DNA from 3 places in the Arthrobacter sp. D3-16 genome. Region 2 is predicted to be linked to each of the others. Evidence: riboswitches for the same ligand, from Rfam matches in the RefSeq annotation. Region 2 holds a riboswitch; each other region holds the start of a gene.
What was found. A riboswitch is a leader RNA that binds a small molecule or an ion and turns the genes downstream of it on or off. The one in region 2 is predicted to bind S-adenosylmethionine.
Positions count from the first base shown of each region.

Region 1: linked by a shared signal. The riboswitch ahead of M1D32_RS13040 (bifunctional o-acetylhomoserine/o-acetylserine sulfhydrylase) and the one ahead of M1D32_RS03190 (cobalamin-independent methionine synthase II family protein) in region 2 are both predicted to bind S-adenosylmethionine.
Region 3: linked by a shared signal. The riboswitch ahead of M1D32_RS07560 (aminotransferase class V-fold PLP-dependent enzyme) and the one ahead of M1D32_RS03190 (cobalamin-independent methionine synthase II family protein) in region 2 are both predicted to bind S-adenosylmethionine.

Region 1 is NZ_CP096437.1:2,728,375-2,738,046, reverse strand. It holds gene hutI (imidazolonepropionase) at 1-1,165, shown strand, start outside; gene M1D32_RS13060 (DeoR/GlpR family DNA-binding transcription regulator) at 1,260-2,048, shown strand; gene M1D32_RS13055 (CPBP family intramembrane glutamic endopeptidase) at 2,157-2,936, shown strand; gene M1D32_RS13050 (HNH endonuclease signature motif containing protein) at 3,018-4,532, opposite strand; gene M1D32_RS13045 (VOC family protein) at 4,703-5,341, opposite strand; SAM riboswitch class IV at 5,507-5,622, shown strand; gene M1D32_RS13040 (bifunctional o-acetylhomoserine/o-acetylserine sulfhydrylase) at 5,666-6,991, shown strand; SAM riboswitch class IV at 7,086-7,201, shown strand; gene metX (homoserine O-acetyltransferase MetX) at 7,214-8,329, shown strand; gene M1D32_RS13030 (MFS transporter) at 8,511-9,672, shown strand, end outside.
Region 2 is NZ_CP096437.1:648,834-658,505, forward strand. It holds gene fbaA (class II fructose-bisphosphate aldolase) at 1-82, shown strand, start outside; gene M1D32_RS03180 (DUF3151 domain-containing protein) at 83-505, shown strand; gene M1D32_RS03185 (uracil-DNA glycosylase family protein) at 638-1,270, opposite strand; gene M1D32_RS03190 (cobalamin-independent methionine synthase II family protein) at 1,483-2,688, opposite strand; SAM riboswitch class I at 2,700-2,805, opposite strand; gene M1D32_RS03195 (M14 family zinc carboxypeptidase) at 3,054-4,115, shown strand; gene M1D32_RS03200 (adenylosuccinate synthase) at 4,380-5,669, shown strand; gene M1D32_RS03205 (YegP family protein) at 5,949-6,293, shown strand; gene M1D32_RS03210 (RNA polymerase sigma factor) at 6,586-7,137, shown strand; gene M1D32_RS03215 (hypothetical protein) at 7,134-8,009, shown strand; gene M1D32_RS03220 (CoA-binding protein) at 8,066-8,491, shown strand; gene M1D32_RS03225 (isopenicillin N synthase family dioxygenase) at 8,538-9,563, opposite strand; gene M1D32_RS03230 (MmcQ/YjbR family DNA-binding protein) at 9,610-9,672, shown strand, end outside.
Region 3 is NZ_CP096437.1:1,572,689-1,582,360, reverse strand. It holds gene aroA (3-phosphoshikimate 1-carboxyvinyltransferase) at 1-1,050, shown strand, start outside; gene rsgA (ribosome small subunit-dependent GTPase A) at 1,034-2,149, shown strand; gene hisN (histidinol-phosphatase) at 2,198-3,010, shown strand; SAM riboswitch class IV at 3,167-3,280, shown strand; gene M1D32_RS07560 (aminotransferase class V-fold PLP-dependent enzyme) at 3,317-4,756, shown strand; gene M1D32_RS07555 (class I SAM-dependent methyltransferase) at 4,868-5,626, shown strand; gene M1D32_RS07550 (metal-dependent transcriptional regulator) at 5,658-6,374, shown strand; gene M1D32_RS07545 (fluoride efflux transporter FluC) at 6,371-6,802, shown strand; gene M1D32_RS07540 (fluoride efflux transporter FluC) at 6,802-7,221, shown strand; gene M1D32_RS07535 (hypothetical protein) at 7,266-7,634, shown strand; gene M1D32_RS07530 (S1C family serine protease) at 7,696-8,679, opposite strand; gene M1D32_RS07525 (acyltransferase family protein) at 9,152-9,672, shown strand, end outside.

The DNA of each region.
Region 1 (9,672 bases), 2.1 Mb from region 2:
GGAGCACCGGGTCCTGAGGGACGCCGCCGTGGTGATCGAAGGTGAACGGATTTCTTGGATCGGCGCAGCCGCTGACGCTCCTGCCGCCGATGACGCCGTAGACGCCGGCGGCCGGACCATGCTTCCGGGCTGGGTGGACTCCCACACACACCTGCTGTTCGCCGGTGACCGGACGGCGGAATTCGAGGCGCGGATGGCGGGGGAGTCCTACTCTGCCGGGGGCATCGCCGTCACCATGAACGCCACCCGTGCCACGTCCGATTTCGACCTCACCCGCCTGGCGCTGTCCCGCGTTGACGAAGCCGTTTCGCAGGGAACCACCTACATCGAGACGAAAACCGGCTACGGCCTCGACGTTGAACACGAGACCCGGAGCGCTCGCATCGCCTCCACCGTGGCGGACCAGGTCACCTACCTCGGTGCGCACCTGGTTCCTGCCGGACAGGACGCGGACGAGTACATCGACCTCGTGTGTGGCCCAATGCTCGCCGCCGTCCGGCCCTACGTGCAGTGGGCCGACGTATTTTGCGAAGAAGGGGCCTTCACCGAGGAGCAATCCCGGCGGGTCCTGCTGGCCTGCCGCGACGCAGGCCTGGGCCTGCGCGTCCATGGCAACCAGCTCGGCGAAGGCCCGGGCGTGCAGCTCGCCGTCGAACTTGGGGCCGCGAGCGTGGACCACGCCAATTACCTCGCGGATAAGGACGTTGATGCGCTGGCCGGGACCTGGACGGGCTGGGATGCCGCTTCCGGATCCGGTGCGAGGGGCACGGTGGCAACCTGCCTGCCCGCCTGCGATCTTTCAACCCGCCAGCCCCTGGCCCCTGCGCGGGTGCTGCTTGACGCCGGCATCCAGGTGGCGCTGGCTTCCAACTGCAACCCGGGCACGTCCTACACCAGCTCAATGGCCTATTGCGTCACCACCGCCGTGCTGCAGATGGGCCTCAGCGTTCATGAAGCTGTTCGGGCCGCGACCTACGGTGGGGCCCTGGCGCTGCACAAGGACAAGGGAGACGATGCCGACGGCGAACGCGCGGTGGGTTCGATCGCGGTCGGACACCGCGCGGATCTCCACCTGCTCAATGCACCCTCGCCGACGCACCTTGCATATCGTCCCGGCATGCCCCTGACGTACGCTGTATGGCGGGCTGGAAAGAGGGCGAGGTAATCCGGCGATAAACTGACGTTAGATGATCATTCGGGTTCTGTTATGATCAGAAAGCGTCATCGTACCGGTGGCGGGAGTAGCTGGAGGCCCTTGCATGACCCGCACTGACAGACTGACGGCCATACTCGATCTCCTCGCCAGGAGCGGGCAGGTGGAGGTCGAAGAGATCGTCAGCACGCTCAACGTCTCCCCGGCCACCGCCCGGCGCGATCTGGACAGCCTGGCAAAGCGCAGGCTGCTCACCAGGACCCGGGGCGGTGCCACAACGGGCGCGCTGGCCTACGACCTGCCGGGCCGGTACAACCGCGATGATCATGCCGAGGCCAAGGAGCAGATTGCCCAGGCGGCCTCCGCGCTGATTGCCCCCGGCGCCGTAATCGGGCTTTGCGGCGGCACCACCAGCACCGCGCTGGCGCAGATCCTGGCCACGCGCGAGGATCTCAACGCGCCTTCCAACCAGCCCACCCTCACCGTGGTTACCAACGCCATCAACATCGCCGGGCAGTTGGCCGTCCGGCCCAACATCAAAGTCATGGTTACCGGCGGGATCCTCAATCCGCGGTCCTACGAACTGGTGGGGCCGTACACGGACATCATCATGCAGAAGGTGGTGTTGGACATCGCCTTCATCGGTGTCAACGGCATCGACCCCGACGTCGGGCCGACCAATACGGGGGAGGGGGAAGCGTCCGTCAACGCCCTGCTCGCCAGCAGGGCCCGTGTCTCCTACGTACTCGCTGACTCGTCCAAAGTTGGGGTGCGTGCCTTTGCCACCATGGACGGCTACAACTTCACCCGTTTGATTACGGACGCGGGAATCTCGGCGCGCGACAAGGCGGCCTTCGAGGCAAAGGGCACGGAAGTGATCGTCGCGGCAGGCTGAGCGTGGTTGTCGCTGGGCTGGAAGCCGTTAGCGTCAGGGAGCGGCCCAGCCGGCCGGACACCGCAGGGCAATCAGGCCGGATCCAGAAACTGCAGGCAAGATGGGTACATGCTGGTTCCCTCCCGCCGTCGCCTGCGGATAGAAGTCTGGATTGTCCTGGGCCTGTCCTTGGGCCAGTCTGCCGTGTATTCGGTGGTGCAGCTCCTGGACAAGATGACCCGCGCCCCGCTGGCGGAGGGCACCTCCACCCTGAACCGCTCGCAGAGCACCCGTGAGTACTTCGACCTGACGTACCAGCTGCTGGACATCATCTTTGCGTTGGTGCCGGTGCTGCTGGTGATCTACTTCCTGACCGACCAGCGGCAGGCCTCCTCCGGCGATGGCAGCAACGCCGGTTCGGCTTTCCGCAAACTCGGATTCAACTTCGAGCGGCCGGGGCGGGACATGCTTCAGGGTCTGGGGCTGGCCGCGCTGATCGGCGTCCCGTCCCTTGGCCTCTATGCCGCGGGCAGGGCTCTCGGAATCACGACGGCCATTATTCCCAGCGCCCTCGACGCGTACTGGTGGACGGTGCCCGTGCTGATCCTGTCCGCAATGCGCCATGCCGTTGTGGAGGAAGTCATCGTTGTGGGATACCTCCTGAACCGCTTCGGCAAGTTCGGCTGGAGCGTGCCGATGTCCATCATGGTGAGCTCGCTGCTCCGGGGCACGTACCACCTGTATCAGGGATTCGGCCCTTTCATCGGTAACGTGGTGATGGGCATCGTTTTCGCATGGCTGTACACCAGGACCCGGCGGGTGATGCCCCTCGTGATAGCCCATGCACTGCTGGACATCGTGGCGTTCGTTGGCTTCAGCCTGTTCGGCAAGGCCGTGGGGCTGGGGTAATGCAGCCGGCCTGTTTGTGACGGTATCGCGTGGCTGCGCCTGTCGAACCACTTGTGGGCGGATGCCGCTCCCCGGAAAGAGTCATCCACCTCGGGCGTGCAGGAACCGCTCGATGCCGTCTTCTCCGAGGGATAAACCGATGCGAACAAGGTCCACGTCGCCGCGCGGCAGATCCCCGGGCGCAGGCTGAGGCCAGCGCCGGGTGAATGTCCTCTTGGACTTCAGATCCGTTAGCGGTTGTTCGGGCCAGTGGGGTGGTTCCCAGTCCGGGTGTTCGCTTTTGTAGTGCCGGCCGGTGGGTGAGGTCCAGCCGGGTGGTTCGTTTCTGGTGGCTGGTGTTGGTTGCCAGCCGCCGGTGTGCCGTAGTTTGTGGTGCTTCGGGCAGGGCTGGCCGAGGTTGCTGATGCCGGTGTTGCCGCCATCGTGCCAGGCGAGGAGATGGTCGGCTTCGTTGTCCAGGGAGTTGTTGCTGCAGCCGGGGAACGGGCATTTGCCGTCCCTCAAGCTGAGCCAGTTCCGCATGGCCTTGGTCAACCGGTAGCTGGTCCGGCCGATCTCCAACGGAGCCCCATCCCGCGGATCCACCAGCACCCGGTAAAACGAGCCGGCCCCGTCGGCGACCAGATGACGTGCCATCGAGGGCGGGATGGGTCCGTACCCGTCGAGCATCGCCGGCTCATCGGTCAGGCCCAGCAGGGAAAACACCGGCACGGTGACCAGCACCTGCGCCCGGATCAACGAAGTGCCGGCAGCTGTTCCAGCCGCTGTTTCGTCACGGCCTGTGGTGGTTTCGCCGAGGAGCAGGTTGGCATACAGGTCCGCGCGTAACTGGGTGAGGGTCCGGGTTTCCTTCGGGCCCTGTAATTCCCGTGCGTCGGCGGTGAGCTTGTTCCAGCCCGCCAACGCCTGGTCCGCGGGCAGATAGGCCGAGAGCCAGGCCATCCCGTCCTGGTCCGGCCCGTGTTCGACCCGACGGTCCGCCACACTCTTGGCATGCCGTTTCTCCAGGCTCTCCGGGTGGTGGCGTTCCCGCCAGGTCCGGGCTTTGGCTTTGAACCGGTACGCCGGCATTTCCCCGATCGTTGCCGCGGCGGCCGGTTTCGGTGTGCCGGGGTCCAGGAAGTGGGCCTCCAGGGCTGCGGCCCCGACCGGGTCCAAGGTGGCGGTCTCATCGACCATCACTCTGGCGTGCTGCCAGGAGATCATTCCCTTGTGCAGGGCTGCGAGCGTCAGGGGCAAGGACGTGGTCAGGGCGTAGGACTGGGCAAGCAGCACGCCGGCAGCCCGGTCGCTGAGGGCCAGGACGCACCCGATTTCCGCCGCGATGGCCATTTCCTGCGCCTGCACGGGCGCGTCCGGCGAAGCAGCGGCCCGCGCAGTGCCGGCGTATGTTGCTGTGGCCTTGGCCAACAATCCCGACACCCGGGCCTGAGCCCTGGCGCCGCCGGCAAGGATGTCCAGGCACCCATCGGCAAGGCCGGCCAGCGGATCAACAGCGGAGAACGCCTCCGAACCACAGCCCTCAGCCTCTGCATTGAGCACAGCAAGAGCGGCATTGATGTCCTCAAACGCCTTCGCCACCGCCGCTTTCCCCATAAACCAATCATGACAAAGGGGTACGACAATCCCGAGGGGCTATTGGAAATGGATTCGGCCGCCATCGGCAGGTGACCCCGTTGTCACCAGCTGATGGCGGCCGAAGTTTCGAAGGGCAGCCCTGCCCAAGCCGAGGCCCTGGCAGGACTGCCCGGGCCTACGGAGCAGGATTAGATGGTGACGGCTCCGTTAGCGGTCTCGAACGTCACCGAAAGGATCCCGGGGGTTCCGTGCGGTGCCACCCACTCCACGGCAACGTCTTCGAGCGGCTTCTCCACCGGCTCGCCCAGCCACTCGGTAACCCGGGCAGCGGAGCCTGCAATTGTCAGGCAGCTCATCTTGACGTTGCTGTCGTAGGCGTTGGACGGGTGCAGCGACGGGTCGCCCTCCCACTTGAGCATGTACGGAACCTGCGGGTCCGCAATCAACCCCAGGATACCGATCTGCTTCCAGACCAGTTCGCGGCCGTCAGGAAACTTGCGGTTTCCGTTGACGGCGGAGCGTCCGAGCCGTTCTTCAAAGGGAACCAGGTCGTCAACCTCGACGCACCAGCCCATCCAGCCGCCGCCCGCCGCAGACCGTGCACGCACTGCCTGCCCGAAGGGGGCCTTGTCGGAAGCGGGGTGGTCCAGTACCTCGACGACTTCGAGGTACTTGTGCCCAGCGAGCGGGATGATCATATTCCGGGTTCCGAACCGCGGGTGTACCCCACCCTTCACTGCCTCAACGCCGAGGGCAGAGGAAATACGTTCGGTGGTGGCAGCCAGGCCATCGTGTTCACAGGCGTAAGAGACGTGATCCATGCGCATGGCAACATCTTGGCACTTTGTGATCGGGCTCTCAGCTAAGGGTAGCCTTACTGGGATTTCGGTTCCAAAGCAGCATTAATCCAAGGTCCTGCTGACGGCAGTCATGGGGACCTTGTTCGTCATAATCCTGTCAACCGTCGCGTGCATGTTCCTACACTGGCCTCAGGTCATGAGTGCCAGCGCCAAGCCCCGGCTCGCTGGCCGGCAACCCTCCATCCGCGGTGGGGTGCCCCGGGTGAGGACCTGGTTGTCCGGCAACGGCCGGATGGCAAGCGCGGCCCGCGGTGCTTCGAGCATGCCGGGCCCATGTCAAAGGAGCCTTAGTTGTCCAACGGATGGTCTTTCGAAACCCGCCAGATCCACGCAGGGCAGGAGCCGGACGCTGCCACGGGTGCCCGTGCGCTCCCCATTTACCAAACCACGTCCTTTGTGTTCCCCAGCGCCGAGAGCGCAGCGAACCGCTTTGCCCTTGCTGAGCTGGCGCCCATCTACACCAGGATCGGCAACCCCACCCAGGAAGCGGTGGAACAGCGGATCGCCAGCCTCGAAGGCGGCCTGGGTGCCCTGCTGCTCAGTTCAGGCCAGGCCGCTGAAACATTTGCGGTCCTGAATATTGCCGAGTCGGGGGACCACATCGTCGCCAGCCCCAGCCTTTACGGCGGCACCTACAACCTCTTCGCCCACACACTGAAAAAGTTTGGCATCTCCGTCACCTTTGTGGCGGACCCGGACAACCTGGACCAGTGGCGCGAGGCAGTGCAGCCCAACACCAAGCTGTTCTTTGGCGAGGTGGTCTCCAACCCGCGGCAGGATGTCCTGGACATCGAAGGCGTGTCCCAGGTTGCGCACGAGGCCGGGGTTCCCCTGATCGTGGACAACACCCTGTCCACCCCGTACCTGATCCGGCCACTGGAATGGGGTGCGGATATCGTGGTGCACTCGGCCACTAAGTACCTGGGTGGCCATGGTTCCGCGATCGCCGGCGTGATCGTGGACTCCGGAAAGTTCGATTTCGGCAAGGACCCTGCAAAGTTCCCCGGCTTCAACACCCCGGACCCCACCTACAACGGGCTGGTGTATGCCCGTGACCTCGGCGCCGACGGTGCCTTGGGCGCCAACCTCTCCTACATCCTGAAGGCCCGGGTGCAGCTCCTGCGCGACCTGGGCTCGGCAGTGTCGCCCTTCAACGCCTTCCTCATCGCCCAGGGGCTGGAGACACTGAGCCTGCGGGTGGAACGTCACGTCGCCAACGCCCTGGAAATTGCCCAGTGGCTGGAAGCGCGTGACGACGTCGAATCCGTCGCCTATGCCGGGCTGCCCTCCAGCCCCTGGTACGAGCGCGGCCGCAAGTACGGCCCCAAGGGCACCGGCGCCATCGTGTCGTTCAACCTCGCCGGCGGCGCGGAGGCGGGCAAACGCTTTGTGGACGCGCTGGAGCTGCACTCCCACGTGGCAAACATCGGTGACGTCCGTTCGCTGGTGATCCATCCGGCGTCGACCACCCACAGCCAGCTCTCGCCCGAGCAGCAGGTAGTTGCCGGCGTGAACCCCGGCCTGGTGCGGCTTTCGGTAGGGATCGAGCACATCGATGACATCCTGGCTGACCTCGAGGCCGGCTTCCGGGCGGCCAAGGAGGCCACCGGCGCCTAACCAGGCCCGGGCGGCAGCCCGGCAGCGGGCCGGGGAAGTCACAACCAGTCACACTCTTGGCGGCAGGCAGGGGCTGTTTCGTACACTCGAACCAGGTCATGAGTGCCAGTGACAGCCCCGGCTTGCTGGCCGGCAACCCTCCTTCCGCGGTGGGGTGCCCCGGGTGAAGACCTGGCCTGCCGGTCATTCGACGGCGGGCAAGCGCGTAGAAGAGGTCTTGCCATGACGGTTACCGTCACCCGTACCACCGTCCCCGAACACGGGATTGTCCGCTATGCCCCCATCGGGGGGCTGAAGCTGGAAGCCGGCGGATATCTGCCGGACGTGACGCTGGCCTATGAAACCTGGGGCACCCTCAACGCGGACGGCAGCAACGCCATCCTCATCGAACATGCTCTGACCGGCAGCACCCACGTGACCAGGGGCGACACGGACGAACCCGGCTGGTGGGAACAACTCGCCGGGCCGGGTGCGCCGGTGGATACCAACCGTTTCTTCGTGGTGTCCATCAACATTGTGGGCGGTTGCTACGGGTCCACAGGGCCGTCGTCGCTCGCTCCGGACGGAACGCCCTGGGGCTCGCGTTTCCCGCTGGTGACCCTGCGGGACAGCACCGTGGCGGAGGCCAGGCTGGCCGACCAGTTGGGGATCGGGAGCTGGTTTGCCGTGCTGGGCGGCTCAATGGGCGGCGCGCGTGCGCTGGAATGGGCGGTCACCTTTCCCGAACGTGTGCAGCGCTGTGCTGTAATCTCCGTGGGCGCCGCGAGTACCGCCGAGCAGATCGCCTTTGCCCAGGCACAGACCCTCGCCATCCGGCAGGACGCCAACTTCAACGGTGGTGACTACTACAACGGACCCGCTCCCGAGGAAGGCCTGGCCCTGGCCCGGCGCATCGCCCACATCACGTACCGCTCTCCGCTGGAACTGGACGGACGGTTCGGGCGCGCGCCGCAGGCTCCCGAGTCGCCGCTTCAGGGCGAGCAGCTCGGAACCCGCGGGCGCTACCAGGTGGAGAGCTACCTGGATCATCAGGGGACCAAACTGGTCCGGCGCTTTGACGCCAACAGCTACATCGCCATCACCGAGGCGCTCATGAGTCATGACATTTGCCGGGGGCGGGGGTCCCTCACCCAGACCCTGTCCGGTGCCAACGCACGCTTTTTTGTCGCTGCTGTTGACTCGGACCGGCTCTACTTCCCGTCCCAGTCACGGGAGCTTGCCCGGGCGCTTCCCGGAGAGGTGGACGTCCACCTCATCGAGGCGCCCATCGGGCACGACGGATTCCTCACCGAGATCGGCCAACTCGGATCGCAGCTCCGGGAGCACCTTTCGGCATAACGCCCCGCCCCAAAAGCCGAATTGTGTGCATTAATGCAGATGGGCTCTGCATGATTCGCCGTTGAGCTGGGCGTACAGGCAGACCATACTCAATGGGACCCGGCGGTTCGTGGCCAAAATCACGTGTATCCGCCACAGCCTGTCCCAGTGGTGTCGAGGATGACGCCGAAGGAGTTCATAAATGAGTACGGAAAGCTCCGCCGCACGGCGGCCAGAGGAAACCGACGTCAAGGCATCAGGCCTGAAGAAAGTCGTTACGGCCTCCATGGCCGGCACCGTTGTTGAGTGGTACGAGTTTTTCCTCTATGCCTCCGCCGCCACCCTGGTGTTCGGCAAAATGTTCTTCCCCAATTCAGGGACAGAACTGGACGGCATCATCGCCGCCTTCGTCACGTACGCCGTAGGCTTCGTGGCCCGCCCCATCGGCGGCATCGTCTTTGGCCACTTCGGTGACAAGTTCGGCCGCAAGCAGTTGCTGCAGCTGAGCATCATCCTGGTAGGCGTAGCCACCTTCCTGATGGGCTGCCTGCCCACCTTCGCCCAGATCGGCTACTGGGCTCCGGCCCTCCTCGTGTTCCTGCGCTTCGTGCAGGGCTTCGCCGTCGGCGGTGAGTGGGGCGGCGCCGTACTGCTGGTTGCCGAGCACAGCCCCAACAAGTCCCGCGGGTTCTGGTCCAGCTGGCCGCAGTCAGCGGTACCGATGGGCAACCTCCTGGCCACGGGCGTGCTGTTCACCCTTTCGGCCACGCTTTCCGAGGAAGCATTCCTCGGCTGGGGCTGGCGCGTCGCCTTCTGGCTCTCCGCCGTGATCGTGATCGTTGGCTACTACATCCGCACCAAGGTCCAGGATGCGCCGATCTTCATCGAAGCCCGCAAGGAAGTTACGGTGGAAAAGAAGGGCTACGGTGTGGCCGAAGTCTTCCGCCGCTACCCGCGTGGTGTCTTTACCGCCATGGGCCTGCGTTTTGCCGAGAACATCCTCTACTACCTCGTGGTGACGTTCTCCATTACCTACCTGAGGATCATCGTTCAGACGGACACCTCCCGCATCCTCCTGCTTCTGCTCGTGGCGCACTTCATCCACTTCTGCGCCGTCCCGCTCGTGGGCAAGATGTCGGATGCGTTCGGCCGGCGGCCGGTCTACATGGCAGGCGCCATCCTCGGCGGCACGTGGGGCTTCTTCGCTTTCCCCATGATGGACACCGGCAATGACATCGTCATCCTGGCCGCCATCACCATCGGCCTGCTGTTCCACGCGCTGATGTACGCGGGCCAGCCGTCCATCATGGCCGAGATGTTCCCCACCCGGATGCGGTACTCGGGCGTTTCCCTGGGCTACCAGG
Region 2 (9,672 bases):
GGGTGCCTCTGCCGAAGCCGGCCTGGCAGCCCGCGTGGTGGAAGCCACCAAGCAGCTCGGCTCGGCCGGAAAGACCTTCTAAATGTCGGACGAGTTCCGCAAGAACCTGATGGGCCCGGAGCCCACCCTCCTGCCTGCCGAGACCGAGGTCTACCAGCAGCTGGAAGCCGGCCAGGAAGCCCTGGACCTGGTGGAAAAGCACCCCACATCCTCGTTGCTGTGGGCTGTCCTGGCTGAAGAGGCTTGGGCCGAGGGACGCACCATCGATTCCTACGCCTACTCACGCGTGGGCTACCACCGTGGACTGGACTCGCTGCGCCGCAACGGCTGGCGCGGCGTCGGCCCCATCCCGTGGGAGCATGAGCCCAACCGCGGCTTCCTGCGGGCGCTTTACTCGCTGGGGCGCGCTGCCGCGGCGATCGGCGAGGCTGAGGAACCGGAACGGATCGAGAAGTTCCTGAACGATTCGGACCCCACGGCAAAAGCAGCCATCGAGGGCTCCTAATATGTGGGCCCACGCCCGCAGGGTTCCCTGGCCGAGCTTGCGAGGCTAGGGGCGGGTGGGGAACGACGCCGGCCGGTCACCTTTTCGAAAAGGTGACCGGCCGTCGTCGTACTTCCCGGAGGCTTGGGGAGATTAGCTGGATTTCTGCAGTCCGGTGCGTGCCATGGCGTCAGCGTAGGCCACGCGCATGTCCTCGAGGTACTCCTCCTGGCGTGCAGGCGAGCCGGCGAAGGCGCGGCCGCTCAGGGAGCGCACCTTGTAGGTCTTCAGGCCGCGGCGCCAGAGCAGCGGCACCTCAGTCTTCAGCAGCAGGTTGGCCAGGCGGTTGGCTTCTGTGCCGTGGGCCACGATTACGGAGGCACGCGGAACGAGTGCCAGGAACTTCAGCAGCGGCTTCAGGCCCGCGGAAATCTGGTCCGGCGTGAACTTACCGTTGGCTTCCCCGGCGACGTGCCACGGGTGGACGTTCCACGGCATAACGAACTCCGGCCGCAGCCCCAGCTTCCACTGGATCCCCAGCATCCGCGTGGCGGCGTCGTGATCACCGGCAGTGATGAAACCGGACGGGTCAGCCTCGCCGATATTTGAGTACAGGCTGATGATGCGGCACTCGTCGACGTCGTGCATGGGGTCCACATAGGGCACAATGGTGCCGGGCTTCGTCCCCTGCAGGGAATCGCACAGTTCGTTGACGGCTGCAACGTTCGGTTCGTAGCGGCGGTTCAGAAGCTGATCATGGAAAGATTCGGGTGCCAGGGCTGTCATGTAGTGCTGGGTCTCCTGCGGGGATTGGTGTTGCTGCCACCGCGAAAATGGGCGCACGATGGCACAGCAGATCCGAAGTGGTTGAAATGGGGCGGACCGATTCCTGGTCGGCCTTTACCAGTTTAGCAAGCCCTGCGAAACGAAACGCCGGTCCCGCGCACCCGATCCAAGCGGCGCACGGAACCGGCGGATCCCGTTATACTTTTCTGCAGCTACCAGAGCCGTTTGGTGGCCCGGCGCGCGCCCTCGCCCAGGGCTTCCAGCTTGGCGAAAGCGATCTGCGGGTGGACCCTGCCGCCCAGGCCGCAGTCCGTAGAGGCGATGACGTTCTCGCGGCCCACGACGTCCGCGAACCGTACGATCCGGTCCGCCACCAGGTCAGGGTGCTCCACCACATTGGTGGCGTGCGAGACGATGCCCGGGATGATGACCTTGCCCTCGGGGAGCTTGGTGTCCTCCCAGACCCGCCACTCGTGCTCGTGGCGGACGTTGGCGGCCTCGAAGGAGTAGCCGCCGGCGTTGATCTGCAACATGGTGTCCACCAGGTCCGCAAGGGGAAGGTCGGTGGTGTGCGGGCCGTGCCAGGAGCCCCAGCAGAGGTGGAAGCGGACCTGCTCCTCGGGAAGGCCGCGGAGGGCGTAATTCAGGGCCTCCACGCGGATCCGGGTGAACTTGAGGTAGTCGGCCACGCTCGGCTCAGGGCTGATCTGGTCCCAGTTCTCAGCGATCGAGGGATCGTCTATCTGGAGGATCAGGCCGGCGTCGATAATGGCCTTGTACTCTTCGCGGAGCGCATCGGCGAAGGCATAGATGTATTCCTCCTCCGTGGCGTAGTACTCGTTGGTGATGCGTGAGGCGCTCCCGGGGGACAGCGCCGCAACAAACCCGTCCTTCAGTCCCGCAGCGGCCAGTCCTGCCTTCAGGTTTGCGATGTCGGACGCGACGGCGTCTTGGCCGGTGTAGACAAGAGGCCCGGTGACTTTGGGGAACGGCTTGGGGCCGCCGGTGAAGATGCCGCTGGTGGGATCGTTGTAGGCCTCGGCGAAGATGGCGCGGTCGCGCCGATGGATGAAGCCGGTCAGCTGGACGTTGCCCGGGGTGGATTCCTTCGGTTCAACCGCCCACTTGGCGTCGTTGTCCAGTTCCAGCCCGCCCATGCGGGCGAAGGAGTAGGACCACCAGGCGCCGTAGTCCACAGCAGCGGACATGGCGTGCCCGTATTCGCCGTCGTTGGGGATATGAATGCCCAGGCTTTGCTGGCGCTGGACCAGGTCCACCACGGAAGCGGTGAGCAGTTCGTTGTAGCCCTCGACGTCGGAAGGGTTCTCTTCGCGTGCGGCGTTGGCGGCAATGAGCTCAGGGGTACGGGGCAACGATCCGGCGTGGGTGACGCGGATGTGGTCGGTGTTCAGGGACATGCTGGAATTCCTTTCCATCGGTCCTGGCAGTAGCACCTTCGCAGGCAGGACGTACCTGCACTATGTGGGTTGCTGCGGCGTCATCGATCCAGGTCTCTCGGCCGCTCCGGATGGGTACTCTCACTTAAATGCACTGGTGCGCCCGGAAGCAAATCCGCTTTCGGAATGTGTCGGGCGGAAACTCCTGACGGTGCCGCCCGGAACAAGGGCAGGAGAGCCTGTCTTTCGGAACGTAATAACTGGCTGCAGGTTGCTGTCACGTCCATTGACAGGATTGGTCCAGGTTGGTTGGCTTTTGTCACAGCCTGCAATGGGGGACATCGCGGGCTGGCCGCACCTAATGCACTCGAAAGAGGGAACGCACTGTGAGAAAAACCTTGGCAACCTTCAGGACCCTGGCAGTTTCAGGAGCCCTGGCACTGGCAGCCGTGGCCGCGCCGGTACCTGCGATGGCCGTGGGCGAAGGCCCCAACTATGACGGCAATGGCCAGATCACCACATCGAAGCTTGCCACCTACGAGCAAATGGTTTCTTTCCTCAAGGACCAGGACGCCCGCCAGGGCGCCATGGAGCTGGAGGTCATCGGCCAGACCGTGAAGGGCCGGGACATCCACCTGGTCAAATACATGTCCGATCCGGCCAAGCCCACCATCCTTTACCTGACGCAGCAGCACGGCAACGAGCAGCTCACCACCGAGGGTGCCCTGGAATTCGTTAAGCACCTGGGCACCGGAAAGTCCGGGGACATTCTCGACGGCGCGAACATCCTCATCGTTCCCATGCTTAACGCAGACGGCGCCATGGGGGACGTCAACTTCCCCCTGGACGACTACCTGGCCAAAGGTGACCGCAACATGACGCGGTACAACGCCGAAGAGGTGGACCTCAACCGGGACCACGTAGCCAAGGTCCAGCCGGAAACGCAGGCGCTGCACAACAATGTGATGCGCAAGTACCGGATCGATTACATGATCGACCTGCACCACCAGGGCACACGCAGCGAACGCGACGGCAAGCTGGTTTCCGGATCCATCCTGTACCCCACCACACCGAACGCCGATCCTGCAGTCGTCGAGAAGTCCAAGCAGTTGGGTGCCGTTGTGTTCAACAACGTCGACTCCACCGGCTGGGGCCACCTCGGCAAATACGTCGGCGGCAGCGCCGAGACAATCAGCCGCAACGGGATCGCTGTGGAGTACGGGATCGCGACACTCCTGTTCGAGATGCGCGGCATGTCCGACCATTACCTGGACGGCTACGCCCTGGGCCTCAGGAGCAACGGATACTTGATCAAGCAGACGGTCACCACCCTCACGGCCACCGCCGCAGCAATCGCTGATGGATCAATCGCCGACGCCGACACCTCCTTCTGGGACAGCCTCGCCACCCAGACCTCCCGCCCCGACGGGGAAGCGGACGACGAGTAGCATCACCGCTGACAGTCCGCCGCGGTCCTTTGCCGAGCAGGAGAGTCCTTTACCCTGCAAGAAGGACCGCGGCGGCCCAACGAGTGGACAAAGTCCCCCATCGGCTAAACTTGGGTGGTAAGAGCCCCGGAACTCTTGCGTCGCTGTGCCGCCCGCGGACCAGCGAAGGCCGGTCCATTCGGGGCATTCTCATGAACGGCGCTGCACCAGGCGAGCCACCTCGTGGCACGGCACGGCCAGCCCGAACGAATGGGGGAGGATCCCATGCCAGCAATTGTGATCGTAGGAGCCCAGTGGGGCGACGAAGGAAAAGGCAAGGCGACCGACCTGCTGGGCGGCCGCGTTGACTACGTCGTCAAACCCAACGGCGGGAACAACGCCGGGCACACCGTCGTCGTGGGCGGTGAAAAATACGAACTCAAGCTGCTTCCGGCAGGCATCCTCAGCCCCAACGCGGTACCCATCATCGGCAACGGCTGCGTTGTGAACCTCGAGGCACTCTTCCAGGAGATCGAAGGCCTCCAGGCCCGCGGCGCCGATACCTCCAAGCTCCGCGTCTCAGCCAACGCACACCTTGTTGCTCCTTACCACCAGGTGCTGGACAAGGTGACGGAGCGGTTCCTCGGCAGCCGCGCCATCGGGACCACCGGACGCGGCATCGGCCCCGCCTACATGGATAAGGTGGCCCGCCTGGGCATCCGTGTCCAGGACGTGTTTGACGAGTCGATCCTCCGCCAGAAGGTGGAAGGTTCCCTGCGCCAGAAGAACGAGCTGCTGGTCAAGGTCTATAACCGCCGTGGCGTGCTCGTGGATGAGATCGTGGAGTACTTCCTGTCCTTCGCCGACCGGCTCCGCCCGCTGGTCATCGACAGCACCCTGGTCCTGAACACGGCCCTGGACGAGGGCAAGGTGGTCCTGATGGAAGGCGGCCAGGCAACGTTCCTGGACGTGGACCACGGAACCTACCCGTTCGTCACCTCCTCCAACCCCACAGCGGGCGGCGCATCCGTGGGTTCGGGCATTGGACCGACCCGCATCTCACGCTCCATCGGCATCATCAAGGCCTACACCACGCGCGTTGGCGCCGGCCCGTTCCCCACGGAGCTCTTTGACGAGATGGGCGTGTACCTTCAGAAGACCGGCGGCGAGTTCGGCGTGAACACCGGCCGGCCGCGCCGCTGCGGCTGGTACGACGCCGTCCTGGCCCGCCACGCCTCGCGCGTCAACGGCTTCACGGACTACTTCGTCACGAAGCTGGACGTGCTCACCGGGATCGAGCAAATTCCGGTGTGCGTGGCCTATGACGTTGACGGCGTACGCCACGACGAAATGCCCATGACGCAGACCGAGTTCCACCACGCAATCCCGATCTTCGAATACTTCGAGGGCTGGACAGAGGACATCACCGGTGCGCGGACGCTGGCGGACCTGCCGGAGAACGCACGCAACTACGTGCTGGCCCTGGAGAAACTGTCCGGGACGCGCTTCTCCGCCATCGGCGTTGGGCCGGACCGGGACCAGACCATCGTGGTGAACGACCTCATCAACGACTAACGCGCCAGGAAAATTACGACGGCGGCGGGCCACCTTGAAAAGGTGGCCCGCCGCTGCTGTTGGCTGGCCTTCGGCAATTTACACAGCGTTTACGGGGGAGGTCTTGTGAGACTGCGGACGCAGCCGGGACACTCGTCTGTACACCCGGTGGCCTGATCGCCGAGCGTTCCACCAGAGCCGCGGGAAAGGGACCGGCAATGCAACCGGACTGGCGGGGGCTACGACGCCGCCCGGCAGAAGCGCACGCCGGACGGGAACCGCAGGACGAAAGGATTTGTTATGGCCGGAAAGTTCGAAGCGTTCGTTGACCAGGACTCGTTTTTCAGGTTCCGGCTGCTGGCCCCGGACGGCTCAGTGATGGCTGTCTCCGGCCCCTTTGAGGACAAGGCTGCCCTCGTTTCCGGAATCGCCGCCGTCCGCGAGTGCGCGGGCACAGGACTGGTCACCGACCTTTGCCCCGCCGGTGCTACGGTTCGTGCGCCAGCAGCGGCACCTGTGGCATCGGCCCCCGCGGCCGCTGATTGTGAGGACCGGCGCAATCCCGCCGCGCACACATTCATCCTGGCAAAAGGACCGCGCCGGCAGGGAACCAAGCCCCGCTGGACCACGGCAGTTACGCGTTGAGCGTCCGGCCAAAAGTAGTTTTTTGAAAATTTTCCTGCAGGGCGTAACCCTTCGGACGCCGGCAGCGATTACCCCTATGTAGCGCCGGTCTGGAACTTGTCCCCCATCACGTTCCAGACCGGCTCTTTCACTTTCCGGCGGCAGGGGCAGCTGCCAAAACTGGCCGCAGTGCTTGCGTGGCTGGATCCGGGCAGTGGCTACTGAGGGGTAAAGTGATGCGGGGAAAAGGCGTTCCCTCTTGGATCAGGCCTCTTCCGCTCCGGAACCCCTCTTGACTGAAAGCACTACGTCCGTGACCGATGCACTCACAGACGGGACCCTGCGGGACCAAGCCGCCGGGGCCTCCGTCTTCAGCGTGGTCTACCGGACCTATGCATCACAAGTCCTGGGCTATCTCACCGCCCGGGGCGTCGAGGATCCGGAGGCGGCCATGCAGGAGGTGTTCCTCTCCGTCCTGCCACGGCTCGGCACCATCCATGGTGGTGCCGCAGGACTCCGTACTTTTATCTTCTCGGTCGCACACGCCCGGATGGTGGACGATCACCGGCGCCAAAGCCGCACCCCGGCCAAGTTGCCCTTCGAACCTGAGCTGGATCAGCGTGAAGATTCCTCCGCGGAGAAGGACGCCCTGGAACGTATTTCACCCCGCGAGGTCATGGGCCTCATGGACGGTTTGCCGGAGGACCAGCGCGAGGTCCTGGCCCTTCGCCTCGTTGCCGGACTCACCGTTGAGCAGACAGCGGCAGCCATGGACAAGACCGCCGGCGCGGTAAAGCAGCTTCAGCGGCGGGCACTGGGGAAACTCCGGGAACTTTCGGCCGTGAAGGAGTACCTGAGGCCATGACGCATGTGAATTACCTGCCCGACATGGTGGAGGACATGCTCCTGGACGCCGGATACGGCAAGGACCCCGAGCTTCGTGCCGCCCTTCTGGCACTGGGGTCGCTGGCGTCGCTGCCCGCACCGGCCCCGTCCGGACATCTTGCCGTACTACTGGCGGAAGCCACCACTAGTACGGAAAGCGAAACGGACGAACTGGCCGGGCGACGACGGCTCCGGACACACCGGCCGACCGTCGTGGGCCTTGCCCTCATAGCAGGCATGGGACTTGGCGTAGGCGGGGTAGCGGCCAGTTCCGCCGTCCCCGGTCAATCCGGAAGCCTCTCAATCCAGCACATGCTTGAAGACTGGACTCCCGCCTGGAGCCTTCCCGCGCCTGACGCCCCGGGCTCCATGGCGCTGCCGGATGGCCGGGACGGACCCTCCACGGGTGCAATGCTTCAGGGCGAACCGGAACCTGGCGCCACCGAAGAAAGCGTCACCCGCAGTGGCATCCCTGCGGCCACTCCCGCTGCGGCGGACCCGTCTGTCCCGCCCCGTAACCCGGACGTGCCGGCACCGGACACTTTCGGGCAGGGCACACAAGGAAACGGGGATGCTGAAAGGAGTGGCGGGCAGAATTCGGCCAACCACTTGGGGCAGGGCCGCGCAGCGGCTGCCCAGGAGGAAAACGGCGTGGCTGCCGGTGTGGTCCCGGAGCCGGCAGTTGGCCAGGGAACCGCTGGCGCCAAGAGCGAGGCAAACCACGTGGCTGGAGCGTCGCCAGGGGTACGGGCGGACTCCGTGCCGGAAGTCCTCAGGCAGGGTGTGGACACCGCAGGAGCTGCCGTACAGGCCGTGCCCGGTGCGAAATGGCTGCAGAAGTTCAGCCGGTAGCCGCCACGGGGAAGGACGTTGGGCGCCGGGCCCTCCCGGCCGCGTAGGCTAGGCGCATGGGGCACAAAAATGATCCTGCCGTTGTCGAACGCCTGATGCGGACCAAAGGGCGGTGGGCCATTGTGGGCCTCACCACCAATGAGTGGCGCGCCGCCTACGATACTTCCCTGTTTATCCGGGACCGGCTGGGGATGGAGATCATCCCCGTCAACCTTCCGGGCGAGCCCGTTCACGGGGAGGCCGGCTACCGGAGCCTTGGCGACATTCCCGCAGAGAAGCACCCCATCGACGTCGTGGACTGCTTTGTGAACTCGCAGAAAGTGGGGGACGTGGTGGACCAGGCGATCGCCGTGGGGGCGAAGGCGGTGTGGCTGCAGTTGGGGGTCATCGACGAGGCCGCGGCGGAGCGGGCCAAGGCAGCCGGGCTGGATGTAGTGATGGACACCTGCCCTGCCCAGCAGGCCTGGAAATACAACCTCTGACGGCTGCACCGGTTGTTCCTGCTGCAGCCGTCCGGGGCCGGCAGGCTCAGCGCTTCATCAGGTGGGGGTAATGCCGCTCGGTAACATCCGGGTGGGCGCGCATACGGCCCTTCAGCATATTGAGGCCAAACGAGGCCAGGAGCGGATTGGCGGGGTCGTCCGTAATGCCCCTCGCAGCCGCCTTCAACCCGGGTGGCAGGGGGACCGGCTTGATCACGGCATCCAGCCGGGGCGACCAGAAGAACGGGACGGAGTACCGGTCGACGCCTGGGGGTGGGGCCTGGACCCGGTGGATAGTGGCCGCCAGGTATCCCTCCGTTGCCACTTCCAGCATCTCGCCGAGGTTCACTACCAGGGCGCCCGGGATAGGCTCCACCGGCAGCCACTCCGTGACGCCGGGAGGCTGGACCTCCAGCCCGCCCACCTCGTCCTGCAGGAGGAGCGTGACGAACCCGTAGTCCGCATGGGAGCCGACTCCCTGGTTGCCTGCTGCCTCGACCACGCCGCCGACGTAGTGCACCAGTTTGCCCATCCAGGCAGGCGAATCGCGGAAGGGCTCGTCGAAGTAGTCCTCAGGCAGTTCCAGGGAAACCGCGATGGCACGAAGGAGCTCCATTCCAACCGTGGACATTAGCTCCGCCCACTCCATCGCCGCAGGCCTGAGCTCGGGGAAGGACTCGTCCGGCCACAGGTTCGGACCCTGGAGCAGCCAGTACGGCTGGTCGGCCGGATAGCCCCCGGCCGGCTCTCGCTCGGGAGAGTAGTCGATCTGTTCGCGGGCGTCCGCCCGCCCCTGGGTCACCTCGGTCCCCATCCGGGTGTAGCCGCGGAAGTGGGGCGAAAGGCGGTTGTCCAGCTTCATCCGTTCCTCCAGGGGAAGGCTGAAAAAGCGCCGGATGACGTCCAGAAGATGTTCGGCCTGCCCCGGGGCGGCACCGTAGCCGGTGATTTGGAAAAAACCGACGTTATGGGTGGCGTGCCGCAGCTGTTCAATGAATTCCGGACTGAAAGACCCGTAGGGCTGCCGCGCGGTGCTCAGGTCCAGGACAGGTATCCCCTGATCGTGTGACATCCTCGCAGACTAGCACCGTCAGTGCCCCGCTTTATAGGCTGACTTTATGGACCCCGACGCGCTCAGGAAAATCTGCCTTTCATTCCCGGGAGCCTTCGAGGATTACCCG
Region 3 (9,672 bases), 920 kb from region 2:
GGCACCGTGATGCGGTTTGTTCCGCCGCTGGCGGCGCTGCGGGACGGCGCCAGCCTGTTCGACGGCGACCCCCATGCCCGGAAGCGGCCCATGGGAACCATCATCGAGGCGCTCAAGGCGCTTGGAGTGGCCGTTTCCGCTGAAGGCGGCGGCACGCCGTCGTCACTGCCGTTTGTCGTGGAGGGCACCGGGGAAGTACGCGGCGGGCACCTGGTCATTGACGCCAGCGCATCCTCACAGTTCGTTTCGGCGCTTCTCCTGGTGGGGGCACGGTTCACCGAGGGCCTGCACCTTGAGCACGTAGGGAAACCTGTACCGAGCCTCGACCACATCAACATGACGGTCGCCGTCCTGCGGGGTGCCGGGGTTGTTGTCGACGATTCGGTTCCCAACCATTGGGTCGTTGCCCCCGGGCCCATCCAGGCCTTCGACCAGCGGATTGAGCAGGACCTGTCCAACGCCGGCCCGTTCCTTGCCGCGGCGCTGGCTTCCCGCGGAACGGTGCGGATTCCCGGCTGGCCGGAACAGACGCAGCAGGTAGGAGATCTCTGGCGGTCCATCTTGGCCGAGATGGGCGCGGAAGTTACCCTGCGCGACGGTGTCCTCACCGTAACCGGCGGACCTGAAATCAAGGGCGCGGATTTCGCGGACACCAGCGAGCTGGCCCCGACGGTCGCTGCGTTGTGTGCGCTGGCCAGCGGTCCCTCGCGGCTCAGCGGTATTGCGCACCTGCGCGGGCACGAAACCGACAGGCTGGCCGCGCTGGTCAACGAAATCAACCGCCTTGGCGGTGATGCCGAGGAGACCAGCGACGGCCTGGTGATCCGGCCCGCCACACTGCACGCCGGCGTCGTCCGCAGTTACGCCGACCACCGGATGGCCACCGCCGGGGCCATCCTGGGCCTGGCCGTGGAGGGCGTGCAGGTGGAGGACATCGCCACGACCGCCAAAACCATGCCGGACTTTCCCAATTTGTGGGCAGACATGCTCGCCCAGACAGGCCCGTCCCGTACCGGTACGGAAGGTTCTACCGGTGGCGCGCAGCACTGATTCCTGGGATGAATCGGATGTCCGCATTCGGCCCAGCAAGAAGGGTTCGCGCCCCCGCACCAAGGACCGGCCCAGCCATGATGACGCCGTGACGGGACGCATCATCACCGTAGACCGTGGCAGGTATACGGCCGTGGTGGGCGAGGACTCCGGCGACGAACGGGTAGTCATTGCCGCGAGGGCGCGGGAGCTGCGCCGCAACCCGGTGGTGGCGGGCGATTTCGTCTCCCTCGTGGGCGACGTGTCCGGCGAACCGGATACCCTGGCCCGGCTGGTCAGGATCCAGGACCGCAGGACCCTTCTGCGCCGCAGCGCGGATGACACCGATCCCGTGGAACGGGCCGTGGTGGCCAACGCGGACCAACTGGTGGTTGTGGTGGCGGCTGCCAACCCCGAGCCGCGCACCGGTTTTATCGACCGCGCCCTGGTGGCGGCCTACGACGCCGGGATCGAGCCGATCCTCTTGGTCACCAAAGCGGACGTCAAGGATCCAACGGAACTGCTGTCCAACTACACCCACCTCGACCTCCCCGTGATCATCAGCCGGACGGCCGACTCCACCGCTTCGGGGATCGATGCCCGCTCGGACGACGGCCTCTCCGCGCGGCTGGACAGCAAAGCCGTGGCGGAGCTCCGCGGCTACCTGGATGGAAAAGTGACAGTCATGCTGGGGCATTCAGGCGTGGGCAAGTCGACCATGGTAAACGCGCTGACCGGGGCCGAGCGTGCCACGGGCGGGGTCAATGCGGTGACGGGGCGGGGCCGGCATACATCGTCGTCAGCGCTGGCCCTGCGGCTGGCCGACGCACCCGCCGGCAGCTGGATCATCGACACCCCGGGCATCCGCTCCTTCGGACTGGCGCATGTAGACCCGGACCGGATCCTGCGCTCCTTCCCGGACCTCTCCCCCGGCATCGAAGACTGCGAACGGGGCTGCAAGCACACCGCCACGGCCGTGAACTGCGGCCTGGACGCCTGGGTGGCGGGCGGACATGCCGGCGCCACCGGGGAAGCCCGGCTGGCATCCCTGCGGCGCCTCCTGGGGACCGACCCCCGGCTGGAGGCGCAGGAGGCGAAGGAACTGGGCAGCGTCAACTGACGGTGCCGATCTCCCAGCAGAACCGCGCGCAGACGGTAGTTTGGAAACATGATCCAACCCGCTTCAAGCTACAACGATGACCTGCGCCTGGCACACGTCCTGGCAGACTCCGTGGATGACCAGACCATGAGCCGCTTCAAGGCCCAGGACCTTCAGGTGGAGACCAAGCCCGACCTGACGCCGGTCACCGACGCGGACAAGGCTGCAGAAGAAGCCATCCGCGGCCAGTTGTCACGCTCCCGTCCCCGCGATGCTGTACTCGGTGAAGAGTTCGGCAGCACCGGCCACGGGTCCCGCCGCTGGATCATCGACCCCATAGACGGCACCAAGAACTTCGTCCGCGGCGTCCCCGTCTGGGCCACCCTGATCGCCCTGGTGGATGAAGGCGAACCCGTTGTTGGAGTGGTCAGCGCCCCTGCCCTGGGCAAGCGCTGGTGGGCGGCCAAGGGCATGGGTGCCTACATGGGCCGGTCGTTGGCTGCTGCCACCCGCCTCCGCGTCTCCAACGTCGCCAACCTGTCCGACGCGTCGCTGTCCTACTCCAGCCTGGGCGGCTGGAAGGAACGCGGGAACCTGGACAACTTCCTGGGACTCACCGAAGACGTCTGGCGGACCCGTGCGTTTGGCGATTTCTGGTCCTACTGCATGGTGGCTGAAGGCGCGGTGGACATCGCCTGCGAACCCGAACTCAACCTTTACGATATGGCCGCACTGGTGCCGATCGTGGTCGAAGCGGGTGGCCGGTTCACGTCGCTGGAAGGGGAGGACGGGCCGTTCGGCGGTAACGCGCTGGCCACGAACTCCATCCTGCACTCCGAGGTACTCCGCAGGCTGAACCCTGACCTGGACGACCTTCTCTGAGCACTTTCACCGAACAATCAGCGGCGGGCGACTCCCAAGGGGGGCGCCCGCCGTCGTTTCTTCGGCCAAAGCAGTACTTTTCAGCAGCCGTAACAAAGCGCTTAACATTTGAGCCGGCTTCAAACCTTCCTGTCCCATGTCCTACGCTCTTAACCAGGTCACGAGTGCCAGCGCGAAACCCCGGTTTGCTGGCCGGCAACCCTCCAACCGCGGTGGGGTGCCCCGGGTGACGACCAGGCCGGTCCGGAACGGATGCGGCAAGCGCGGATTCCCGGAGCAGGGAGTCCTTTTCGAAGTGAGGTCTCTGTGACAACTGCCACCGTCTCCCCCAACGCCCCCGCCCGGCCCGACACCAGCCAGGCTGAAGCCGCTGTCCTCTTTGATGCCCGCCGCGCTGTTGCCGGCCGTCCCCTTGCTGCCGTGACGGGTGCGGAAATCCAGGCGCCCCTGATCTCCGGCGGCCACGTCCGGTATGCAAACCTCGACTATGGCGCTTCGGCTCCCGCTCTCTCGGTGGTCTCGGCCTACCTCAACGAGATCCTGCCCTTCTACGCGAGCGTCCACCGCGGCGCCGGCTACGCGTCCCAGATCAGCACGTCTGTTTACGAAAACGCACGCAGCATCGTCCGGGATTTTGTGGGCGGCCGCCCCGACGACTCGGTGATTTTCACGCGCAACACCACCGACTCCCTCAACCTCCTGGCCGGTTGCTTGCCTGCCACGGACGGGCGTCCGGACGGCGACGTCCTGTACCTGGACATCGAACACCACGCGAACCTGCTGCCGTGGCAGGGTGTCCCCCACCGGAGCATCGTTGCCGCTGACACTATCGCCGGGACCATTGAGTCCGTCCGGGCGGAGCTGGAGCAGGGCGGGGTGAGCCTGCTCGCCGTCACCGGCGCCTCCAACGTCACCGGGGAGATTCTGCCCGTCCGGGCCCTCGCCGCACTCGCCCACGAACACGGAGCCCGGATTGTGGTTGACGCAGCCCAGCTGGCGCCACACCGGCGTATAGATATCGCCCGGGACGGCGTTGACTATCTCGCGTTCTCCGGCCACAAGCTCTATGCGCCGTTTGGCTCCGGCGTTTTGGTCGGCCGCGCGGACTGGCTCGACGCCGGAACGCCCCACCTCGCCGGCGGCGGCGCCGTCAAGGAAGCCAGGCTCGACGGCGTCAGCTGGGCCACGGGCCCGGCGCGCCATGAGGGCGGCTCGCCCAACGTCCTCGGCGCAGCCACGCTGGCCCGCGCCACCCAGGTGATCGCCGGGCTGGACCAGGAACAGTGGCACGCGCACGAGTCGGCCATCCGTTCCTTCCTGGTGGAAGGCCTGCAGAAGATTGATGGCGTGACCGTGCACCAGATTTTCAAGGACACCAACCCGGACACGGACACGATCGGCGTGGTCAACTTCTCGGTGGAAGGCTACGACGCCGGGCTCGTGGCTGCCTACCTGTCCGCTGAGCACGGCGTTGGCCTGCGGGACGGCCGCTTCTGTGCTCACCCGCTGCTGAAGCGGCTCGGGCTTCCTTCCGGTTCCCTCCGTGCCAGTTTCGGCGTCGGCTCACGCCTTGAGGATGCAGAACGGCTCCTTGCCGGCATCGACGCGCTGCGCCACAACGGCCTGGGGTGGGACTACGTCGTCGACGCGGGGCGCTGGGTTCCCGCCAACGACACCCGGACCTACCCGCACTGGGCACCGAACACTCCGGGGACCGCCGGGGCCGCCCCCTGCAGTGATGACTGAGCCCTCATGCCCGCTAAGGGTTCGCGCTGGCTCTGCCTCCTGATCCTGCGCCTACCGTGGGTGCGGTAAATTCGAAGGATACCCAAGGGCATCGGACGAAGGAGGCCACGCGTGGTACGGGGTGGGCCCAGGCTTGACCACGGACGGCGGCGGGAGCTCGGCCAGAGCTTCCAGGACGGCGGCCGGCACTACCAGCAGGTCCGTCCCGGCTATCCGGAAGAAGCCGCAGAGTGGCTGGTGCCCGCGGGCGCCCGTGAGGCTCTGGATGCCGGTGCCGGCACCGGGAAGTTCACCGGGCTGCTGCTGGACATGGGCCTGGCCGTGACGGCGGTGGATCCCTCTGCGGACATGCTCGAGCAGTTACGGGCGCACTATCCCGCGGCCGCGGCAGTCCAGGCCACCGCTGAGGCGACGGGCCTGCCTCCCGCGGCCTTCGACGTCGTAAGCGTTGCCCAGGCCTGGCACTGGTGCGATGCCCTGGCAGCAAGCACTGAACTGGCACGCGTCCTGCGCCCGCATGGGACGCTGGGCCTCATCTGGAACCAGCTGGACACATCCGTCCCCTGGGTCCACCGGCTCTCCCGGATCATGCACGCAGGGGATGTGTACAAGCCGGACTTCCGGCCGCATGTGGGGCCCGAGTTTCGAGGGCTTGAGGGCCATGTCACCCACTGGCAGGACCACGTCAGCACTACCGGCCTGGTGGAGCTTACGAAGTCGAGAAGCTACTACCTGCGTGCCAGCGAAACCACCCGGGCGAAAGTGCTGGCCAACCTGGACTGGTATCTGCACGACCACCTGGGACACAGCCTGGATGAAGTGCTCGAACTGCCGTATCTGACCCTTACCTGGCGGGCCTTCAAAGCGTGACGGTGAACCGGCAACGGGTAGGCTAGGAGCTGTGAAGACCAGCGCGCCCTCCTCCTCCATCGAGGATTACGTCAAGGTCATCTACTCCTTCACGGAATGGCAGGACAAGGCCATCACGTCCTCCCAGCTTGCGCAGCGCCTCGGCGTCGCCAATTCATCGGTTTCCGAAATGGTCCGCAAGCTGAAGGACCAGGGCTTCGTAGACCATAAGCCCTACAGCGCCATCACACTGACGGACGCCGGCGTCCGGCTGGCCCTCTCCATGGTGCGCCGCCACCGCCTGATTGAGACCTACCTTGTCCAGCAGCTGGGCTACAGCTGGGACGAGGTCCACGACGAAGCCGAGCTCCTGGAACACGCCGTCTCGGACACGTTCATTGAGCGGGTTGCGGCAAAACTTGGAAACCCGCAGCGGGATCCGCATGGTGACCCCATTCCCACCGCCGACGGGAAAGTGCTGATGCCCCGCGCCCACCTGATGGGTGAGCTGGACCAGGGGCATACCGGCAGGATCACAAGGATCAGCGATGAAAACCCGGACCTTCTCCGCTATCTTTCCGCCGAGGAAATAGACCTCGACGCCGAAGTGGAGGTTGTGGGCCGCAAACCGTTCGGCGGCGCCCTGGTGGTTCGGATCAGGAACTCGGGCCGGACCAGGGATTACGATCTGGCCGATGAAATCACGTCAGCCCTGTGGGTGCACAGTGACCATCCCCACCCGGGCTGCCTGCTGGAGACGGCTGAATGAAGCCGGCGGGAATGCCGACGGGCCGCGCCTGGCTCGCTGTCGCCGCCGGAGGCCTGATCGGCACTGAACTGCGCTACGGACTAGGGCTGGCGTTTCCGGATCTTCCCGGTGTGGTTCCCTGGGCCACGCTGTTAATCAACGTTGGCGGCAGCTTCGTCCTGGCTGCGTTGACCACAATCTGGATGGCCCGCCCGAAGACCGCGTTCTGGTTACGCGCGGGGCTGGGACCCGGCCTGCTGGGGTCCTTCACCACCTTCTCTGCCGTGGTGTTTTCCGTGGACCAGTTGGCCCGCGCCGGCGAGCATCCGGTCTGGGCAGCCTACCTGGCCCTGTCAGTGCTGCTGGGGCTGGCGGCGGCAGGCCTGGGGTGGCGGTTCGGCAGGTTGATGGCCTTTGGCCATGACATCGGCGAGAGCCGCAGGGCGTGATGGCTGCTGCCCTGGTGGGCCTGTTTGGCGTCGCCGGCGCGCTTGTCCGTTTCGGCGTGGACAGCTGGTTCGCGCATCACACGTCCATCAGTGCGGACGGCTCCGATGGCAGTTCGCCGCGCGGTTTGGGGCACAAGGCGCGGCTGCACTGGCCTTGGGCCACGCTGCTGGTGAACGTCACGGGCTGCCTCATCATTGGCATCTCCCACGCCACGGCCATGAAACTGGGGCTGGCCCCGGAATGGGAGGCTTCAGTGGCAACGGGGTTGGCAGGCGGACTCACCACCTTCAGTTCATGGACAACGGCAACGGTGCGGTTGTTGGCTGAAGCACGGTTCGGCTCCGCCGTACTGAATGTGGCGGCCAACCTTGTCCTGGGCTTCGTGGCCGCAGCGGCGGGCATCGCCCTCGCTTCCTAGCGCTCCTGCAGGCAATTTGGCCGGCTCGCGTATCGTGGATGGTGATGATTAGCAGACGCGACGCGGCCATTGCCCTTGATGTACCGATGGAAATGGCCCAGCGCCACGGCCTTCCAAAATGGATGACCGAAGCTGAACTGGGTGAAATTCTTGACAACCCGCCGCCGTGGCTGGTCCAGTCCCGCGCCAACCGCACCGGAAAGCGGCCTGTCTGGGTCCACCTTGAGTGCGCCGTCTGCGGGTACGAGGAAGCAGCGCGCCCTAAAAAGTGGTGGCCCGACTTTACCTATGTTGTGTGCGGCCACCACAATCCCGAAGAAGTTCCCCGCGTTCGCGAGGGGTACGTCCGCAGCGAGTTCGACGGCGTGGGCACCCGTTTTGTAGGCATCGCGGACGTGCCGGGGCAGGGCTAGGCCCCTCTTTTAAGGCAGGGCCGCTCTTTTCCGGCCAAGGCGCCTTTGCTGGAGCGGGCGCTTACTTTCCGTTGCTGACCATCTCGTCGGGGACGGCCGTAAGGTGCATTTCCTTACCGTCCCGCAGTACGGCAAGCAGGAGCGGTTCGCCGATGGCGTCCGAGAAGAGCAGGCGCTGGAGGCTTTCGGCGTCGCTGACAGGGCGGCCGCCAGCGGCGAGGAGAATGTCCCCCGCTGCCAGGCCCGCTTTTTCTGCCGGAGAGCCGGCGAGCACCTCCACCACGCGCAGCGCATCCCGCTGGCCCGTCCTTATGACGGCGCTGGGGCTGAGGCTGGTCGGCGTGCTGACCAGCCCAAGGTAGGCGCGCCGCACCCGGCCGTCCGCCAGCAGGGCCGAGATGATCCGCTGGGTGGTGGCGTTGATGGGGATGGCCAGGCCGAGTCCGGCGCCTGCCACGGCGGTGTTGATTCCAACGATCCGGCTGTGCGTATCCGCCAGCGCACCACCGGAATTGCCCGGGTTGAGGGCGGCGTCCGTCTGGATGACGTCCTCTATGACCCGCCGATTGCCTCCGGACCATACCGGGATGGCACGCCCCAGGCCGCTGACCACTCCCGCAGTCACCGAGCCGGCCAGGCCCAAGGGGTTCCCGACGGCGACCACCAACTGGCCCACCCGCAAGGTCTCGGCGGCACCAAACTGTGCCGGCGCCACCCGCGGCGGCCTTCCGTGGACCACCGCGAGGTCGGACAGTGGGTCCGCGCCAACAAGTTCCAACTCCATCCTGTTGCCGTCGGCGAAGACTGCGTGCCCTCGCTGCGTACCGGCCACGACGTGGGCGTTCGTGAGGAGGTAACCGTCCTCAGTGAAGAGCACCGCGGAACCGGCACCAACGCGGACGCGACCGTTGCGGCGGGCCGCGGACATTTCCAAGGCAGCGACGTGAGGTGTGACTGTGGCAGCCACGCGCATCACTGTCTGCGAATACGAGTCCAGGGCGTCGACGTCAGGCGCCTGTGAAGCTGGCTCGCTCCCCTGGTTCATGGGGCACCTCCTGGCTCAACCGGATCCCGACGGCGAGGGCGGTGCGGGCTCCTACCGGAGACAACGACCGGGGACGGGCTGCTAGTCCCGGCTGCGCTACGCCGTGGGTGAACGGTCCGCTGCGTGGGGCTACTGGCTGCAGGTCTCTGGCGCGGCGGGAGACGGAACGTTATCGGCATCAGGCAGTGCTAAAGTACGGGAGGGCAATTGAGTCCGCCGCCCAAAGTTGGGGTGTTCATCGTGGCGTCGTCCACGCTGCAGCTCCAAGGGGGCTGCTTTCATCCCGCCGCTCTATCGCGCATTAGGCGGCGCCTGCCACTGCAACGCAGCAGTTGATGCGCTTGTCCACTGGTGCCGCCAAGGCAAGGGCAGCAGGAACGTGTCAGGAAAAGCAGCAAGGGCCGGTGACCGACGCCGGTACCCAGCGCGTGGCAGCGCTTGCGCTTTCAGAGTTTATTAACAAGGAGTACGTGTGACCGGTCAGGTCTTGTTGCCAACCCGGGCGAGCGTGCGGCGGACAGAGGCTTTCTCTGCGACGCGAAAAGATATACAGGCCCTGCGTGCCCTGGCAGTTGGGCTCGTGGTTCTCAACCATTTGTGGCCGCTGAGACTTCCAGGCGGTTACGTGGGGGTCGATGTCTTCTTCGTGATCTCGGGCTATCTGATCTCCAAGCACCTGCTCGGGGAGCTGGAGCGCTCGAACCGCATCGACCTGGGACGCTTTTATTCACGGCGGATCAAGAGGCTGCTTCCTGCCGCAACCCTTGTCGGCGTCGTTTCGCTGCTGGCCGCGTGGGCCCTTCTGCCGTTTTCGCGCTGGGTCTCCATAGCGCAGGAAACCATGGCGTCAGTTCTCTACGTTGAAAACTGGGTTTTGGCGGCGAAGTCCGTGGATTACTCAGCGCACAATGAAGACGCTTCAACGGTGCAGCACTTTTGGTCTCTCTCCGTGGAGGAGCAGTTTTATCTGGTCTGGCCACTGCTTTTCCTCGG